One region of the Sporosarcina newyorkensis genome, then DNA from elsewhere that is predicted to be linked to it. Evidence: riboswitches for the same ligand, from Rfam matches in the RefSeq annotation. Region 1 holds a riboswitch; each other region holds the start of a gene.

Region 1 (5,795 bases):
ATGTTTCTCGGTATGTCGATAAAAGAGCTATGGAGAAAAATTCTCCATAGCTCTTTTGGGTGCAAAAGATATATAAAATTTAATTTTTAATGGCTCGTATTGATTCAGAAAAGGTTTGCGTTGCTGCTGAAGGGTTTTCAGCAGATGCGATAGAAGAAATCACTGCGATGCCATCCGCGCCTGCATGCAAAGCGGGACCGAAGTTCGCCAAAGAAATACCCCCGATCCCTACAATCGGCATATCAGGAAAAGCTGTATGGATTTCCTTAATAAGCGCAGGGCCAACGACAGCAGAGGCATCTAGTTTGGTCGCTGTCGGATAGATCGGACCAATGCCTACATAGTCAGCACCGATTGCTTGAGCAAGCTGTACTTCTTCTGCGTTATGGGTAGAGACACCTAGCCATTTACTTGGACCGATTCGCGTTCGGACAATGCCAGCTTGCTCGTCGTCTTGGCCAACGTGGACGCCGTCTGCATTAATGGCCAAGGCAAGATCCACATCATCATTAATGATAAAAGGAATATGGAACTGACGACATAATACCTGACATTTTTTCGCGAAACCGACCAATGCCTCTCCTTTCAAAGCATTCTCGCCTTTTTCGCGCAACTGGAAGCAAGTAATACCCCCACGAAGAGCTGCCTCTAAGATGTCCAGCGTTTCTTGCTCCCCATTCGTTGCAGTATTTGGGGTACCCATCACAAAATAAAGACTCAAAGCTTTTCTCACTTCTGCATTCCGCATTAGTGCATCTCCTTCTTTAAACGATTATATGCCCAGTGGTTCGTCGGTCCATGCCCAGAACCAATGCGTAGACTGTCTTCGATCGCAGCTTGGATAAATTGTTTTGCTTCTGCAACGGCATCTGACAAGGAATAGCCTTTTGCGATAAAACCGGTTAAAGCAGCTGCAAACGTACAGCCTGTACCATGGGTATCTTTTGTTTGTACCCAAGGCGTTGTCATGGTGAAAGATTGACCTTCACAATCAGCGTAATAATCTTTTGCTTCGAGCACATCGTTGCGGTGGCCGCCCTTCATAATGACGGCTCTTGCACCTAGCTCGATGATGATTTGCGCCGCTTCTTGAATATCCTCATCCGTTACAATCTTCATGCCTGTTAGTACTTCGGCTTCCGGAATGTTGGGCGTAATAATAGTGGCAATTGGGATTAAATTTTCCTTCATCGCTTGGACCGCTTCTTGCAGTAATAATGATTGACCACCTTTGGCAATCATGACAGGATCAATCACGAGAGGAATCGGCGGGTATTCTTCCAATAAAGAAGCAATAGCCATTATAATTTCTGTAGAAAATAGCATACCTGTTTTACAGGCTTTCACTTCAAAATCATCCAGTACAGCACGTACTTGAGCTACTACGCCTTCTACTGGTACTGGATAAACACCATGAACGCCTTGTGTGTTTTGGGCGGTAATGGCAGTAAGTGCGGATGTGCCAAATACACCGAGCTCTTGAAACGTTTTTAGATCGGCTTGGATTCCAGCACCGCCACCGCTGTCTGAACCGGCAATAGTCAATGCTACTTTTACTGTCAATGAAAAAACCCCCTTACTCGTAGTTATACTAAGTACGTTTTGGTTTTGCGATCCAATGTATATAATGCATTCAAAAAGTTCATAGCAAAATCACCTGGCCCATGAGAAACTTTGGCCGCTTCTTCGCCTGCACGTTTATAAAATGCGAGTGCCGCCGCTGCTGCTTCTAAAGGACGTTCGCTCCCGATTGATAAGAATGCTCCTACTACGGAACTGAGTAAACAACCTGTACCCGTAATATTCGTCATCATAGGGTGTCCCCCAGTAATGGATAACGTGGAATGGCCGTCAGTAACGATATCAATTTCTCCAGATACAGCCACTAAGCATGCATATTTCAAGGCAACGATTTTTGCGATTCCCTCTACGTCGGCTTGTCCTTCTCCTGCATCTACGCCTTTTGCATTCCAGGGGATGTCTGCGATAGCAGCCAATTCTCCGACATTACATCGAAGCAGAGTAACATCCACTTCATCTAAGATTTGCAGTACACAAGCTTTTCGGAAGGGAGTCGCGCCTGCACCGACCGGGTCCAGCACAACAGGTTTTCCCGCTGCGCGGGCACTGTTGCCTGACAAAATCATTGCATCTACTGTTTGTTGCTTCAACGTCCCGATATTCAGAATGCTACAATCGGCAACTTTTGCGATATCCTTTGCTTCTTCTATTGCATCAGCCATTACAGGAGAGGCTCCGATAGCTAATAGACCATTCGCTTGAAAATTCGCTACTACGATATTCGTAATGCAATGAACCAGTGGTTGTTCCTTGCGAAGTTGGTGAATAAGCGGCATGTTTCTCTTCCTCTCTATAAAGGTATATATACAAAAAGCCCATTCGAAATGGGCTGTTGGGTACGATAACTACCCACTTCCCTTCGCTAGTATGACTAGATCAGGTTCCAAGGGTTTGCGGTAAATGCATCTCAGCCCATTAAACCGGGCTCCCCTAGTGGTGAATATGAATCAGACATATTGATTGTAGCATATATTTACAGAAGGATAAAACGATACTGGGATGAGCAGAATGAATTGTATAAAAATGATAGATAACACATAGAAGAAGTAGGTAAACACATATGCCCAATGTTGCATAAGTGTCTGAAATGAAACAGTCGATTGATATGAAATGAATAAAAAGGAGCAGATGAAAAATGGAGCCATTATTCGAAGTTCAAAGTATGAAGCATTCATTGGGGGAGCTATCGTTTGTTTGGAGTGATACAGGAGGGTACTATAGGGTCTATAAAAATGAACGGCAGTTGTATGAAGGGACTGTTGCTGAATTTACTGACGGAGAACTCGATTCAAGACACCCATTTCAATATACGATTGAACGTGTAAAAGACGAAAAAGTAGAAGACGTCATAGTGATTCAAACATCTGCTTTAACGAGCAGGGTGGAAGACGAACATCCTCTACAACGTTTGGTCATCACAACAATTGCGGCTTCGTCACAAATTGCTTTGTCTTGGGAGCGAATTAAAGGCGTAGAAAAATACGATATTTACCGTAATGGAATATATCTCGATACCGTAGAGAATAACCGCTTCATCGATCGAGAATCAAGCATGTCCGAGGCGGTTACATATAGTGTTTTGGGTACTCGTCCACTAATTGACAGCAATCAGCAAATGAATGTCAGTAAGTCGATCGTATCGAAAGCATTTGAAGTAGTGATGCCGCCTAGTTCAGAGAACAAGCCGACGGAGGAAAGCTATACGTTTTCAATACGAGTGAATTGTCGGGATCACTTATTGCAACCGGTGGCAAAGCGTAAAAAGGTGCTAGAAATAGATCGGTGGAAGTTTCGCTATACTACATTTTTAAAAGAAGATATCCTGAAAAATCCTAATCTCTTGTCTCCGTTGCCATACTTCGCTGGTGATGACCGGGATTTCGATCCAGAAGGGAAAAGTTATCGGACGCGAGTGGATATGCGAGGTGAATTCAATATTGAAGAAAGCTCACTTCAATTTACGAAGGCTGTCGGTCCATCTATTGGCATGAATTATTTGAAAAGCTATAAGCGTCATGGTCATGCATCGTTGGAAGATATTGAAATCAAACGTTTGGAAGGGAAGCCGTCAGAGATCAATTTTGAGATAGTGCATGATGTCGGGAATCCACTGACAGTTTCTCCACCCATCCATTATGAAGTGAAGGGTCATCTGGATTGTGAAGGAAATATCGATTTGGTTGGTTATCATAACGACGCTCCCCATCATGAGATTTATCTATCGCTTGGTGACGGTGATTGGTGGACTATACGTCAGTCGGAAAGCGAAGGGCTGGCATACTTATCAGGTGTCTTAGGTGATGATTATTGGCGTTATATGACGTGTAATTAAGAATGGACATCCCCTGCGCAATGACAGTTATAGTGAAAGAAGAAGTCTTTTAAGAAGGTGTTTTCATTTGTTGCATCCTTCCAGTCTGTTCTGTAAATTGCGTAGGGATCCGGTACTTGTTTTGACGTATTTTCCTCAGTTTAATAACCCAACACTGCTGCTAATATAGTACATATAATGAAAGAACATAATAAAAAGGAGACTAATATGATTAGTTTATGCATGATCGTAAGAGATGAAGAAGAAGTGTTAGAGCAGTGTTTGAATAGCGTGGCATATTTATGTGAGGAAATCGTGATTATTGACACAGGATCTGTCGATAGGACGAAAGAAATCGCAAGAAAGTTTACAGACAAAATTTATGATTTTGAGTGGATTGATGATTTTTCAGCTGCTAGGAATTTTGCGTTTCAACAAGCTACAAAGGAATATATTTTATGGATGGATGCGGATGATGTATTGCTTAAGAGTGACGGAGAGAAGTTGGCTCGTTTAAAAGAGAGCTTGGATCCGAGCGTTGATGTGGTCTCAATGTTATATCATGTGGCCTTTGATGAGTATGGAAATCCATCTTTTTCATTCCGAAGAAATAGGCTTGTCAAAAGGGTGCGTGATTTTAAATGGGTAGGACCTGTCCATGAAGTGCTGCTTATAAGCGGAAATATTCTTGCGTCAGATATCTCTGTCACTCACAGGAAAGCCGACAAGAAAAAGAAGAACCAATCTAAGGGCAGGAATTTGCGCATTTATGAAAAAAGGCGTGAAGCGGGAGAGGAATTTACACCTAGAGACCTCTTTTATTTTGCAAACGAACTGAAGGATCATGGTCACTTCGAGAAAGCGCTCCAACAGTATACCGAATTTTTGACAACGGAAAAAGGATGGGTCGAGGATATCATTCGTGCCTGTTTGTATAAGGCAGATTGCTATCGCGTTTTAAAACGGCCTAAAGAGGAGATGGCCGCTTTGGTCAGCACAATGAACTACGATATTCCTCGACCCGAAGCAGCGTGCAGAATAGGGGACATATATAAAGAGAAAGGTCTTTTTCAAAAGGCGATTTTTTGGTATAAAACAGCAGTGGATATTGAAACAGAAGCGGACATGGGATTCACGAATAAAAGCTTCTCCACTTGGTATCCACATTTGCAGCTTTGCGTTTGTTATTGGAAAACAGGAGATGTCCAAGCTGCAATTGACCAAAATCTTCTTGCAAAGCAATACCGTCCAAAGGATCCTGTCATTATGAATAATGAGAGTTTTTTTAAAGAACACCGCGCGAAATAGCATGAAAGCAGGGTCAAGACGTTTTTACATCTTGACCCTGCTAATTTGTTTATCAGTGTAAATATAGCTTAGCTGCAAAGGGTTCAAGCAACCTTTTTGCGTATAAATTTCGCTGTGTCTCGATTTTAGTCATCAAAATGTCTTTGTTAGAAACAATTAGTTCATGGGCCTGCAATAAATCCTCTGCTATGGTTGTGGAATCCATGTCGACTAGTAATGACTCCGCTTCAATAGATTTAATAAAGTCATATATTTTAAACCGATACCCAAGAGCAATAAACGGGACTTGGGCAGCCAGTGAAAGATAATTAGCATGCAGTTTGAAATTTATGGTGTATTGAAAATCTTGCATTCGTGCCATTAATTCGTTCTGATCGTACAATGTCGGCATCGTTACGTTATCGCTATCATTGATTTTATGATACAACCGGATGGATGCCTCCAAATCTTTCTGCCAAACAATATACAAATGCACCTTATAGCCTTGCGCGATTAATGATTGTAAAGCTGTGGCTAGTTGGTCTTCCACGCCTTCCTCATCTTGTCCGTAAACATTATTGAAGCTCGTTCCCCAGTTAACTCCGATGATCTTTTG
Region 2 (5,795 bases), on a different contig from region 1:
GCGAATATATAGGTCATCATGCTCGACCCAAGCAAATAGGGCATTTGCGTAATAAAAATCATAATTCCCAAGGCATTGACGAATCCGAGCATGACGGAGTTTGGAATGAAGCGCATTAAATTCGCAACACCCAGACTCCCTAAGATTAATTGAATAATCCCTGTTAAAATAGTGGCTGCAAGTACATATTGTAAGCCGTGATTCGCCATCAAACTGACAAGAACCAAAGCCATCGCACCAGTCGCAGCTGAAATTAGACCGGGACGGCCGCCAACAAATGATGTGATGACCGCAATGGTGAAGGAAGCATAGAGCGCGACACGCGGATCGACACCGACGATAAACGCAAAAGCCAGAGCTTCCGGAATAAGTGCCAGTCCTACAACAATGCCTGCCAAAAGATCAGCACGGACATTCCCAAGCCATTGCTGTTTAAAAGTATGCATATTGTTCTCCTCTCATGATGTTCCAACTAATTTAACTTCATAATTGAATGGTATTAGCTTATCATCTACAATTCCATAAATAAATAGTACACTGCAAGCTATCTAATTGCATGCATACTTCTTCATTATATCGTTACTTGGGTGATCTCACCCTCACCTTTACCATTACTTTGCTCAGCCTTTTATTAACTATATTTTTAGTCTTTCCTACCACTCTATAGATAACAACAGAAATAAATGGTATAATTGAATTACTTACTTATTACTTTTAGTTCTATTTAAACATCAATAGTTCTTCAGTTTTATAGGTAAAAGAAACTCTATGAAATAAGAAGGGAATAAGGATAATAATGGGCACATTCAAAAGCATACGGGGAAAAATGTTGTTTGGATTTTCTACTGTAGTCATTTTAATTGTTTTATTAGGTGTTTATATCGTTTACACATTAAATCATTCTAATAACTTAACGAAAGCGGTTTTAGATAAAGAACTGCCACTTTTAATTATAGATGAACAGCTATCTCTGGATATGGCGAATCAACTCGCAGCGTCTCGTGGTTTCATTCTGACAGGTGACGACAGTTTTAAAGAGTTGTTTAATAGCTACACCGAAAAAAGTGAAAATCGTCAATCATCTTTAAAAAAACTAGGGGGAACCCAAGAAAGTATTAACCTATTCGAAAGAACGGTTGAATGGCGTAATTTTGTTACTGAACAAGTATTCGCTGAATATGAAAGAGGAAATGAAGAGGAAGCTCTTCGTAATGTTATGTCGATGACTGATGAAGCTCGTAGTTTAATGTCGTCTTACGAAGAAGCAGCTAAAAACCGAGAAAATTTTATTATTGATTTAGAGAAAAATATGCTAGCAAACGGGAAAACGACATTACTTATTGTCACTGGAGTAATTGTTCTAGTCATTCTTTTAAGCATAGCCACGGCTATAATTACAGCTAACTCGATTTCAAGACCACTCCGAATCGTCATGAATCGAATGAAACTCATTACGAGCGGAGATTTAAGTAGCGAGCCTATGGAAACACATCTTAAAGATGAAATCGGCCAATTAATCGCATCGACGAATGAAATGAGTGCCAGCACTCGTCATTTATTAGATGAAATCAATCATGTGGCCGAAACTGTGTCTACACAAAGTGAAGAATTGACTCAATCAGCAAATGAAGTAAAAGCAGGCACGGCCCAAATTGCCATAACGATGGAAGACTTAGCAAACGGCACAGAGTCTCAAGCCGATAACGCCACGATTTTGTCATCCTCCATGGAAACTTTCGTAGCAAAAGTGATGGAAGCCAATGAAAATGGTATGCATGTACAAAAATCTTCCACTTCGGTTCTTGAGATGACGAACCAAGGAAGTGAATTGATGACTTCTTCTTCCAAGCAAATGGCTGTGATTGATCAAATCGTTCACGATGCCGTTGTTAAAGTAGAAGGATTGGATCAGCACACGCAAGAAATCTCTGAACTAGTTTCTGTCATTCAAGACATTGCGGGCCAGACGAATTTATTGGCATTGAATGCCGCAATTGAGGCTGCGCGAGCTGGCGAGCATGGGAAAGGCTTCGCAGTCGTAGCGGATGAAGTGAGAAAACTTGCAGAGCAATCTTCTTCATCTGTCACAAACATTACAGATATCGTCAACCGCATTCAAAATGAATCCAGAACAGTAACAGATTCACTGCAGGACGGGTATAAAGAAGTCGAAGAAGGAACAAGCCAAATTAAACAAACGGGTGAAACATTCGATAAAATCAGTACAGCTGTTACAGAAATGGCGAATCGAATTCGCAGTATAGCTGAAGACTTAAACGACATTTCAGCAAATGGCCAGGAAATGCGCAGCTCTATAGAAGAAATTGCAGCAATTACCGAGCAATCTGCAGCAGGGGTCGAAGAAACTTCTGCCTCATCCGAACAAGCAAGCAGCTCCATGGAGGAAGTCGCTAATAACTCCAATGATTTAGCAAAACTAGCAGAGGAATTGAATCTACTGATGCAACGATTCAAACTCTAAAATCGCATATCTTTTCAAATGCACCGATAATAGCGTCTTCTCTAATTACAGAGTAGACGCTTTTTGAACGACAATAACACAGCCACAAATTCTTACTTTTTCACATGTAGTCTATTGCGCCTCAGGTTGCCAGATAAATTAGACTGTTGTATACTATGACTGCTTACATAATTGTCCGTACGGGTGCTTGAGTGAATCAGGCTGAGATAGCAGATAAAACCACTGCTGACCGTTAATCTGATCTGGGTAATGCCAGCGTAGAGAGCGTTCGAAGGGAATATCTGGGACCTGCATGTCCCCTCCTCGGCTGTCTGCTCTTTCAGACGGCTTTTTTGTATAGGCAAAAAAAGAAGGAGTGGGATCTATTGAAAAGATTGAAATTCACAGATTTATTGATCACGATTATGATCGGGGTCGTTTTCGGAATCCTGATGAAGTTCTGGGATGATCTGTATACCGTTGTAAAGCCGATCCTGCCAGTTGCACGTCAGCTGATTTATGGAATGTGGTTCATGGTCGGTCCATTTGCTTATCTGCTCATCCGTAAACCCGGTACAGCGCTGATCGCAAGTATTGCAGGGGCTAGTTTATCCGCATTTGCCGGGCATGGCATCGAAGTTCTAATGTATGGTTTCGTTCAGGGACTTGCAGCAGAATTGCTGTTTGCAGCGTTCCGTTATAAACGCTTCTCAATGGTAGTTGCTGGATTAGCGGGCGTCGCTTCATGCCTGGCCAGCTTTACGCTCGACTTGTTCTATGGTTATGCAGCACTTGAAACGTGGGCACTTATCGTGAAATATGGACTACGTGCCATCAGTGCATTCATCTTCACTGGGATTTTCGCCGTGCTGATCGTCCGGGCACTCGAAGCAACTGGTGTGACGTCTTTAATTCGTCCAGTCGATAAAAAAGAATATACGATGCTGGATCGGTAAATTTTGATGAATTATTCGAATCTACATGCCATCAATCTAACCAATCTGCGTTTAAAATTTCCTGGAGAGGATTCCTTGATCTTCAAGGATCTCTCCTTTTCGGTTCAGCCAGGTGAAAAAGTACTCATGCTCGGACCAAGCGGCTGTGGAAAATCGACGTTACTGCAAGTGCTCAGCGGAATCGTTCCGAACTCCATTGAGTTGCCAATGAAAGCCGATAAAATCAATCTGCCCGACTCATGGGGCTTCGTCTTTCAAGATCCCGATACGCAGTTCTGTATGTCATATGTCGATGAAGAGCTCGCTTTTGTACTGGAAAACCTGAACGTACCGCGCAGCGATATGGCACCTTTGATAGAAGAGGCGCTAAAACGCGTCGATCTACATTTGGAAAACTTACACACACCGATCCTTGAACTATCTCAAGGGATGAAACAACGGCTTGCACTTGCTTCCGTACTTCTGCTAAAGCCCGATGTTCTGTTTCTCGACGAACCTTCCGCATTACTTGATCCCGAAGGCACCGAACAAATCTGGTCATCTATTAAACAAGCAACTGCTGATAAAACCGTAATTATTGTTGAGCATAAAATTGACTTGATTGCAGACTGGGTAGACCGTGTTGTCTTGTTTAATGACCATGGAATTATTCTAGCGGACGACTCTCCTTCCACCATTTTCAAGCACTATCAAGAAGAATTGAAACGCTACGGTATTTGGTATCCAAGTGTGTGGGATGAGTATAAGGAATCTGAGTCTTTTAAATCGATGATGCATGAACGTGAACAAGTTTCCTCATTTGAAAAGATCCTTCTCAACGACTTTCATGGTTTTCGTGGCACTGCCCCGAAAATCTTTGCAAAGAAAGCAGTGGCTAAAACAGGTGACTGGATTGCGATCACGGGTGAAAATGGTTCAGGAAAAAGTACGCTGCTTCTTTCTCTTATGCAATTATTACGCACTGAAGGCATCTATAAAGTGAATGGTGAACGCGTTATTCAGAAGAAAAGGAAAAAGCAGTTGCCTAAAGGACTCTCGCTCGTCTTTCAAAATCCAGAACTGCAATTTGTGACGAATTCGATAGCTGAAGAATTAACGGTCTCTCTGCATAAAATGGGCAAACCTCAAGCAGTGAACTATGCGGCAGATTTAATGCAACTCTTTAATTTACCGAATTCAGGCACACGGCATCCTTATCAGCTTTCCACGGGCCAAAAGCGTCGTTTAAGTGTGGCCACTGCCTTGACTCCGCAAACGGATATTTTGCTTTTGGATGAACCTACTTTTGGTCAAGATGCACGCAATACATTCGCGATTTTAGAGAAGCTTGAACAGCTACGCGTTCAAGGAATTACGATTCTCATGGTGACCCATGACATGGAGATCGTGAAAAACTTTGCGACTTCAGTATGGACAGTGGCAGACGGCGTATTGTATACAAACAATGAAATGGTTGGAGGTGTATTTGAATGCTTGCATGGTTCACACCTAGACGAGAAACATGGCTATTCAAAGTAAACCCTGCACTCAAATTCATCATCTTCTTTGCTTTTCTGCTCATCACCTTATTTAATCAGAACTTGTCGTTTGCAGTTTGGCAAGCAGTGCTGTACGGCATTCTGTTTTACGGATTCAGCGGTTATTCAATGAAAAAACTTGCTTTGCTGTCCATTCCCTTAGCCATTTCTTTCTTTTCTTCCGCTCTCACCATCGTGCTCTTCGGTAAAGGCGAGTCCGTGCTTTGGCAATGGGGGCTCATCAAGATTTCCGAGGAAAGTATTCAACATGCACTATTACTCGGCAGTAAATCGCTGTCATTCGGCTTTGTCGGATTTACTTTTTTGCTGACTATACAACCTATTCTATTTTTCTATGCGATGATGCAGCAATTTCGCCTACCTTCCAAGTATGCCTATAGCTTCATCGCTTCCTTTCGCTTGATTCCTGCCGTAACGGAAGAACTTCAAATACGCAGAAATGCTCTTAAGGTACGGAATATCCAGTTTTCTCGGGGACTTAAAGGTATGTATGAACGTCTGCAAATGTATACAGTTCCCTTATTTGCAGAGAGTATTCGCCGCGCTCAGCGTATTGCCGTTGCGATGGAAGCTAAACAGTATCAAATGGGGGCTGCCAGAACATATTATTATCCGACTCGCTATAGTTTAATGGATGGCATATTTCTTACCGTAATGGCAATTGGACTTGGCTTTGCTTTAATGTTAGCGTTCTGGCGGTGATTTAGATAAAGTTGAAATAATCAGAACTTAACACTCCTCAGATGAATACTCATTCATTTTATGGTACTCTTGTTTTAAAGCTTCAAGAAAGAGGTGGGGCAAGTGTTCATAAAAAAGAGTGCAGGTGAAGGGGAAGTA
Region 3 (5,795 bases), on a different contig from region 1:
CGTAGGTTTCCCTGCACTAGCTGCTGTCATGGTATCACTCGTTATTCAAAGTACTGCCGTTTCTTTTGGAGCCATTGGTACTCCAATACAAATCGGCGTAAATACTGGTCTTGCGGATCAACCAGCCGTTATGACGGCATTGGATAAAATGGGTATGAGCTTCCCGGAGTACTTACTCCAAATCACTACCAACACGGTTTTGATCCATGGCGTAGTCGGCTCATTGATCCCATTATTTTTGGCAGCTTTACTGACTCGCTTCTTTAGTCCCAGCAAGTCATTCCGTGAAGGTTTAAAAGTCTGGAAATTCGCTCTATTCGCAGGGTTGGCCTTCACTATTCCGTATTTCCTGATCGGCCTTACATTAGGTCCTGAATTTCCTTCTTTACTTGGCGCACTCGTGTCATTGATCATCGTCGTTCCTGCTGCTCGTAAGGGATTGTTCATGCCTAAAACAGAAGATTCGTTTGAATTTCCACCTCGTGCCCAGTGGGAGGAGGATTGGTTCGGCAAGCTGAACCATGAAGCTGCCAAGCCTTTGGATGAAAGCCGTAAGATTTCTATGTTAAATGCATGGATGCCATATGTCGTACTTGCAGTATTACTCGTCCTATCGAGAACGGCAGAGCCTTTCGAAAGTTTATTGAAACACTCAGCTATTACGTTGAAGTTTGAAGACATGTTCGGTTCAGGTATCACCACGGTCTCGACACCTTTATTCTTGCCTGGCTTTTTCTTTATTGTAGCTTCACTGTTTGGTTACTTCTTTCATCGAATGAAACCTAGGGAGTATTTATCAGCATGGAAAAGCTCATTTATCACGGCGGTAACCGCGGGGGTGGCACTGATCTTTGCTGTACCGATGATCAAAATATTCTTGAATACTTCGCTTGCAGCAGGTAAAGCAGCGGCTGATAGTACATCATTAATAGGCGAAAATATGCCGTTAGTTTTAGCTGAAAGTGTCTCTGTCGTCGCTGGAGATTTCTGGCCGCTCGTTGCTCCAATTGTTGGTGCGCTCGGCGCTTTCATAGCAGGAAGCAATACGTTCAGTAATATGATGTTTTCTCTATTCCAATTCGGCGCCGCAGGCAATATCGGTTTGGATACGACACAAGCCGGAATTGTCGTTGCAATGCAGGCCGTAGGAGGCGCTGCCGGTAACATGATCTGTGTGCACAATGTTGTGGCAGCTTCGGCGACAGTTGGGTTGATCGGTAAAGAAGGTCTGTTGATCCGCCGTGTACTGTTCCCGCTCAGTTACTATTTATTGGCGGCTGGATTCTTCGGCATGGCATTTATCCACGGATTCCTAAATATCTGGTTGATCCTCGCTATCGGAATTATGGCGGCATATACCATAAAAATGGCGACAGATAAACGGATGTTGTCAGTAGAATCATTGCGTCAACCATCATAATTATAGAATGCAAAAAGAGCCATTGATTGGCTCTTTTTTGTTGTGGATAAATTTTATTTACTCGGTTCAGACCGACTCGGTTACGTTACATATTTCCCGCAACCTTCTTTTTTAATAATGAATACTCTCCACCTTCTGGCACTTTTCGCATTCTCTATGTGTCGAGGTTTCTATATATTCATGAACACATTCGGCTTGCAACTTATATAACTTTTCCTCTAATTCACGTAGACCTTGGCGCTGCACAACAATATGACGAACTAACTGTTTTGCTGAAGTCATCTAACCCACTCCTAATCAAAGATAGATTTTAGCACCAGATCTTTTGAATTCTTCCGCTTTTTCCTGCATTCCTTTTTCGATTGCCAGATTCTCTTCTGGACTATTTTTATCCACGTACTTTCGAATGTCGTGAGAAATACGCATACTGCAGAATTTCGGCCCGCACATTGAACAGAAATGAGATACTTTCGCCCCTTCTGCCGGTAACGTTTCATCGTGATATTCCATCGCTCGTTCTGGATCTAGACTCAGATTGAATTGATCTCTCCAACGAAATTCGAAGCGAGCTTTGGATAATGCATCATCGCGCTTTTGTGCATTTGGATGGCCTTTCGCTAAGTCTGCTGCATGGGCAGCTATTTTATATGTGATGACACCTTCACGAACATCCTCTTTATTTGGTAATCCGAGATGCTCTTTTGGCGTTACATAGCACAGCATCGCAGTCCCGAACCACCCGATCATCGCAGCACCAATTGCAGATGTGATGTGGTCATACGCAGGCGCGATATCTGTCGTCAACGGACCTAATGTATAGAATGGTGCCTCCTGACAAATTTCCATTTGTTTATCAACATTTTCCTTAATTAAATGCATCGGTACATGCCCAGGTCCTTCGACCATCACTTGCACATCGTGCTTCCAAGCAATTTTCGTCAGTTCACCAAGCGTATCCAGCTCAGCAAATTGCGCTTCATCATTAGCATCTGCAATCGATCCCGGACGCAAGCCATCTCCCAATGAAAATGCGATATCATACTGCTTCATGATTTCACAAATTTCCTCGAAATGCGTGTAGAGAAAACTTTCTTCATGATGAAGCATGCACCATTGCGCCATAATCGAACCGCCACGTGAGACAATGCCTGTCACTCGGTTAACCGTCAGCGGTATATAGCGTAGCAGTACCCCCGCATGAATCGTGAAATAGCTGACGCCTTGCTCGGCCTGTTCAATCAATGTGTCGCGGAAGACTTCCCATGATAAATCTTCCACTTTTCCATTCACTTTTTCGAGCGCCTGATAGAGCGGAACTGTCCCCACCGGTACAGGGGAATTTCGGATGATCCACTCACGTGTCGTATGGATATTCTTACCTGTCGATAAATCCATAATATTGTCCGCACCCCAGCGTGTTGCCCACGTCATCTTCTCCACTTCTTCTGCAATCGATGAAGAGACTGCGGAATTTCCGATATTCGCATTAATTTTGACATGAAATTTACTGCCGATAATCATAGGCTCTGCTTCGGGGTGGTTAATATTGGACGGAATGATTGCCCGTCCTCTCGCAACCTCATCGCGTACCAACTCCGATTCAACGCCTTCACGAATCGCAATGAACTCCATTTCAGGTGTGATCATCCCTTTTCGTGCATAATGCATCTGCGTAACATTCTTTCCCTTTTTAGCTCGCAGCGGTTTGCGCTTCAATAAAGGAAATTGCGCATCGTTATTCATTTGCTCTATTGAACGATAGCCATTATCCTGTGGTTTTACTTGTCTTCCTTCATATTCTTCCACGTCATTACGTTCCCATATCCAATTTTCCTTAATGGCTGGAAGTCCTTTTTTAATATCGACTTCATAGCCTGCTTCCGTGTATTTTCCGCTCGTATCATAAACGCGGAACGGTTCATTCGGAAACTCATCTTGCTCTGTCACGGTTGGTGATAGTTCAATTTCGCGCATAGGTACAAGCAAATCGGATCGACTTCCTTGTACATATACTTTTCTGCTTGCCGGAAAACAATCGTGAATGTGGATCTCTTTTTCTGTCGTTTGTTTCATTTGTCATCGTCTCCTTTGTGAGGGCAGACCATGACTCCATCCGAGTAAAGGGAATCAGCAGCACAAAAAAAGACCAGCTCCATAAAAAAAGGACCTGGTCTTTCAAAAACGCACAAAAGTACGCTGATTGATAGATTGAAAACTTCCCCACGCTGGTACGAGCCAGATCAGGTCCAAAGAGTTCGGAATGCATTTTACTCATCCCATCTCAGTCCAGTCGCGCTGGACACCCCTAGTTATGATTATTGAATTGTCGAACAACTATAGTTTATCATAGAGTAATACTTTGTCAACTAGAGGAAGTAAAAGAATTACCTTCCATTCGAATCAACCGACCTTTCAGTTGCTGACCATCCCGGTAGCCCGATAGACTTCCATTTTTTGCGATGACCCGATGACATGGGATGACAAGCAACAACGGATTCTTTCCAATCGCGGAAGCAGCTGCTCGAATTGCAGAAGGATGACCGATTATCTCGGCAATGTCTGAATATGTCACCAATTGTCCATACGGAATATCTTGAAGCGCTTTCCACACCTTGTTTTGAAATGGTGTGCCTGACCAATCCACGGAGCATGTGAAATCTTGCACTTCTCCAGACAAGTAACTTCTCACTTCATTTGCGTATTCAGCTAATCTGTCTGCATTTTCCTTCACTTCGCCAGCGCCATATTGTTTGGTGAGCCAACTCTTCATTTTTTCCTCAGCATCTTCAGCTAAGCCTACATAGAGAAGGCCCCTTTCAGTCGCTGCCATTGTTACGTTCCAACCTTCCACATCAAAACTTGTCCAATAAACCAGTTTCCCCACTACCTTTCTATTAGCCAAACAGCTTCAATCCAACGGCCCCTACTATAATCAATGACAAAAAGAAAATCCTTTTCACACTTGCAGACTCTTTAAAGATTAGAATACCAGCCAGGACTGCCCCTGCCGCTCCCAATCCTGTCCAGACTGCATAAGCCGTACTCATTTGAATATCGCGCATCGCTAACGATAAAAAAACAAAGCCGAAACTGAATACTCCAACTATGAGTAGGAGACGCTTGATCGTACGTTTCTGCAAGTAATAATTGATGCTTATAACCCCAAAGATTTCTCCAAGACTGGCAATCGCTAAATAAACCCAAGCCAACGTCAACTGCCCCCTTCTTGATTCGCTTCATCCGACTGCTCATCTGTAGTCAGTTTGATACCAACAACCCCGATGACAATCAAACAGATAAATGACAGCGTAATCCAGGTGAAGTCCGCGTGGAAAACGAAAATATCAACTAATAGAATGGCTGCAGCGCCTGAACCGGTGAAGACAGCATAAACTGTCCCTGAAGGCAATTTCTCACATGCCTTAATAATGAAATAAAAACTAAATATAATCGCGCCTCCAGTTCCGATCCAATGCAGAAATGTCTCCGAATAGCGCAGTCCCACCACCCAAAATATTTCTACGACCGCAGCTAAAGCGACATAACTCCAAGCCAAAGTTAACGTCTCCTTTCATTCGCTCTATAGTGTCTATTAGTATAACAAACCTTTCAGTTAAACGAAAAAAGCATTCCTAGTAGAAGTAAGCTTGCATCTGCTATGTTCGCATGATAGAATGAATCCACTAATAATTTTTCCTATATTAAGAATATTCTTATCGAGAGAGACGGAGGGATAGGCCCAAAGAAGTCTCAGCAACCAGCCAGCTTGGCATGGTGCTAATTCCAAGGGTGAACACCGCCTTGAAGATGAGAATACTGAAGAAAATGTTGTATGTTCGAGGGCCTATTCGAAATGAAGAGGCTCTTTTTTATTTTTCTGAAGGGGATGGATACTATGACAAACAATGAATTAGAAACAAGATTAGTCCAGCTGGGGAATAACAGCGATAAGAAAACGGGCGCAGTCAATACACCGATTTATTTATCAACAGCTTATCATCACGAAGGGTTAGGTCAGTCTACCGGCTACGATTATACGCGGACAAAAAATCCGACTCGTTCTATTTTGGAAGACGGCATTGCCGATTTAGAATCCGGTGATCAAGGCTATGCCTGCAGCTCCGGAATGGCAGCTATTCAACTAATCTTGTCACTGTTTAAAACAGGTGACGAAATCCTTGCCCCTGAGGACCTGTATGGCGGCACCTATCGTTTATTCCAACAGTATGAGAAAACCTATCAGATTTCTACACACTACCTAACATTTGATGATGTTTCAGAAGTTGAACAAGCAATTACAGATCGTACAAAAGCGATATTTTTGGAGACACCTACCAACCCGCTTATGCTGCAGATTAACGTCGCAACTTATGCA

What was found. A riboswitch is a leader RNA that binds a small molecule or an ion and turns the genes downstream of it on or off. The one in region 1 is predicted to bind thiamine pyrophosphate.
Region 2: another riboswitch for thiamine pyrophosphate. It lies ahead of B5D59_RS17190 (ECF transporter S component); the one in region 1 lies ahead of thiM (hydroxyethylthiazole kinase).
Region 3: another riboswitch for thiamine pyrophosphate. It lies ahead of thiC (phosphomethylpyrimidine synthase ThiC); the one in region 1 lies ahead of thiM (hydroxyethylthiazole kinase).

The regions. Positions count from the first base shown of each region.
Region 1 is NZ_FUYJ01000010.1:30,471-36,265, reverse strand. It holds gene thiE (thiamine phosphate synthase) at 80-748, opposite strand; gene thiD (bifunctional hydroxymethylpyrimidine kinase/phosphomethylpyrimidine kinase) at 748-1,563, opposite strand; gene thiM (hydroxyethylthiazole kinase) at 1,587-2,357, opposite strand; TPP riboswitch at 2,419-2,523, opposite strand; gene B5D59_RS15940 (DUF3238 domain-containing protein) at 2,717-3,913, shown strand; gene B5D59_RS15935 (glycosyltransferase family 2 protein) at 4,121-5,200, shown strand; gene B5D59_RS15930 (polysaccharide pyruvyl transferase family protein) at 5,253-5,795, opposite strand, start outside.
Region 2 is NZ_FUYJ01000012.1:19,542-25,336, forward strand. It holds gene B5D59_RS17180 (SulP family inorganic anion transporter) at 1-446, opposite strand, end outside; gene B5D59_RS17185 (methyl-accepting chemotaxis protein) at 797-2,482, shown strand; TPP riboswitch at 2,652-2,763, shown strand; gene B5D59_RS17190 (ECF transporter S component) at 2,848-3,417, shown strand; gene B5D59_RS17195 (ABC transporter ATP-binding protein) at 3,493-4,935, shown strand; gene B5D59_RS17200 (energy-coupling factor transporter transmembrane component T family protein) at 4,887-5,657, shown strand; gene B5D59_RS17205 (MBL fold metallo-hydrolase) at 5,760-5,795, shown strand, end outside.
Region 3 is NZ_FUYJ01000009.1:22,131-27,925, forward strand. It holds gene B5D59_RS14990 (L-lactate permease) at 1-1,420, shown strand, start outside; gene B5D59_RS18295 (hypothetical protein) at 1,532-1,702, opposite strand; gene thiC (phosphomethylpyrimidine synthase ThiC) at 1,718-3,493, opposite strand; TPP riboswitch at 3,621-3,737, opposite strand; gene B5D59_RS15000 (methylated-DNA--[protein]-cysteine S-methyltransferase) at 3,783-4,322, opposite strand; gene B5D59_RS15005 (DMT family transporter) at 4,315-4,635, opposite strand; gene B5D59_RS15010 (DMT family transporter) at 4,632-4,976, opposite strand; SAM riboswitch class I at 5,131-5,234, shown strand; gene B5D59_RS15015 (methionine biosynthesis PLP-dependent protein) at 5,316-5,795, shown strand, end outside.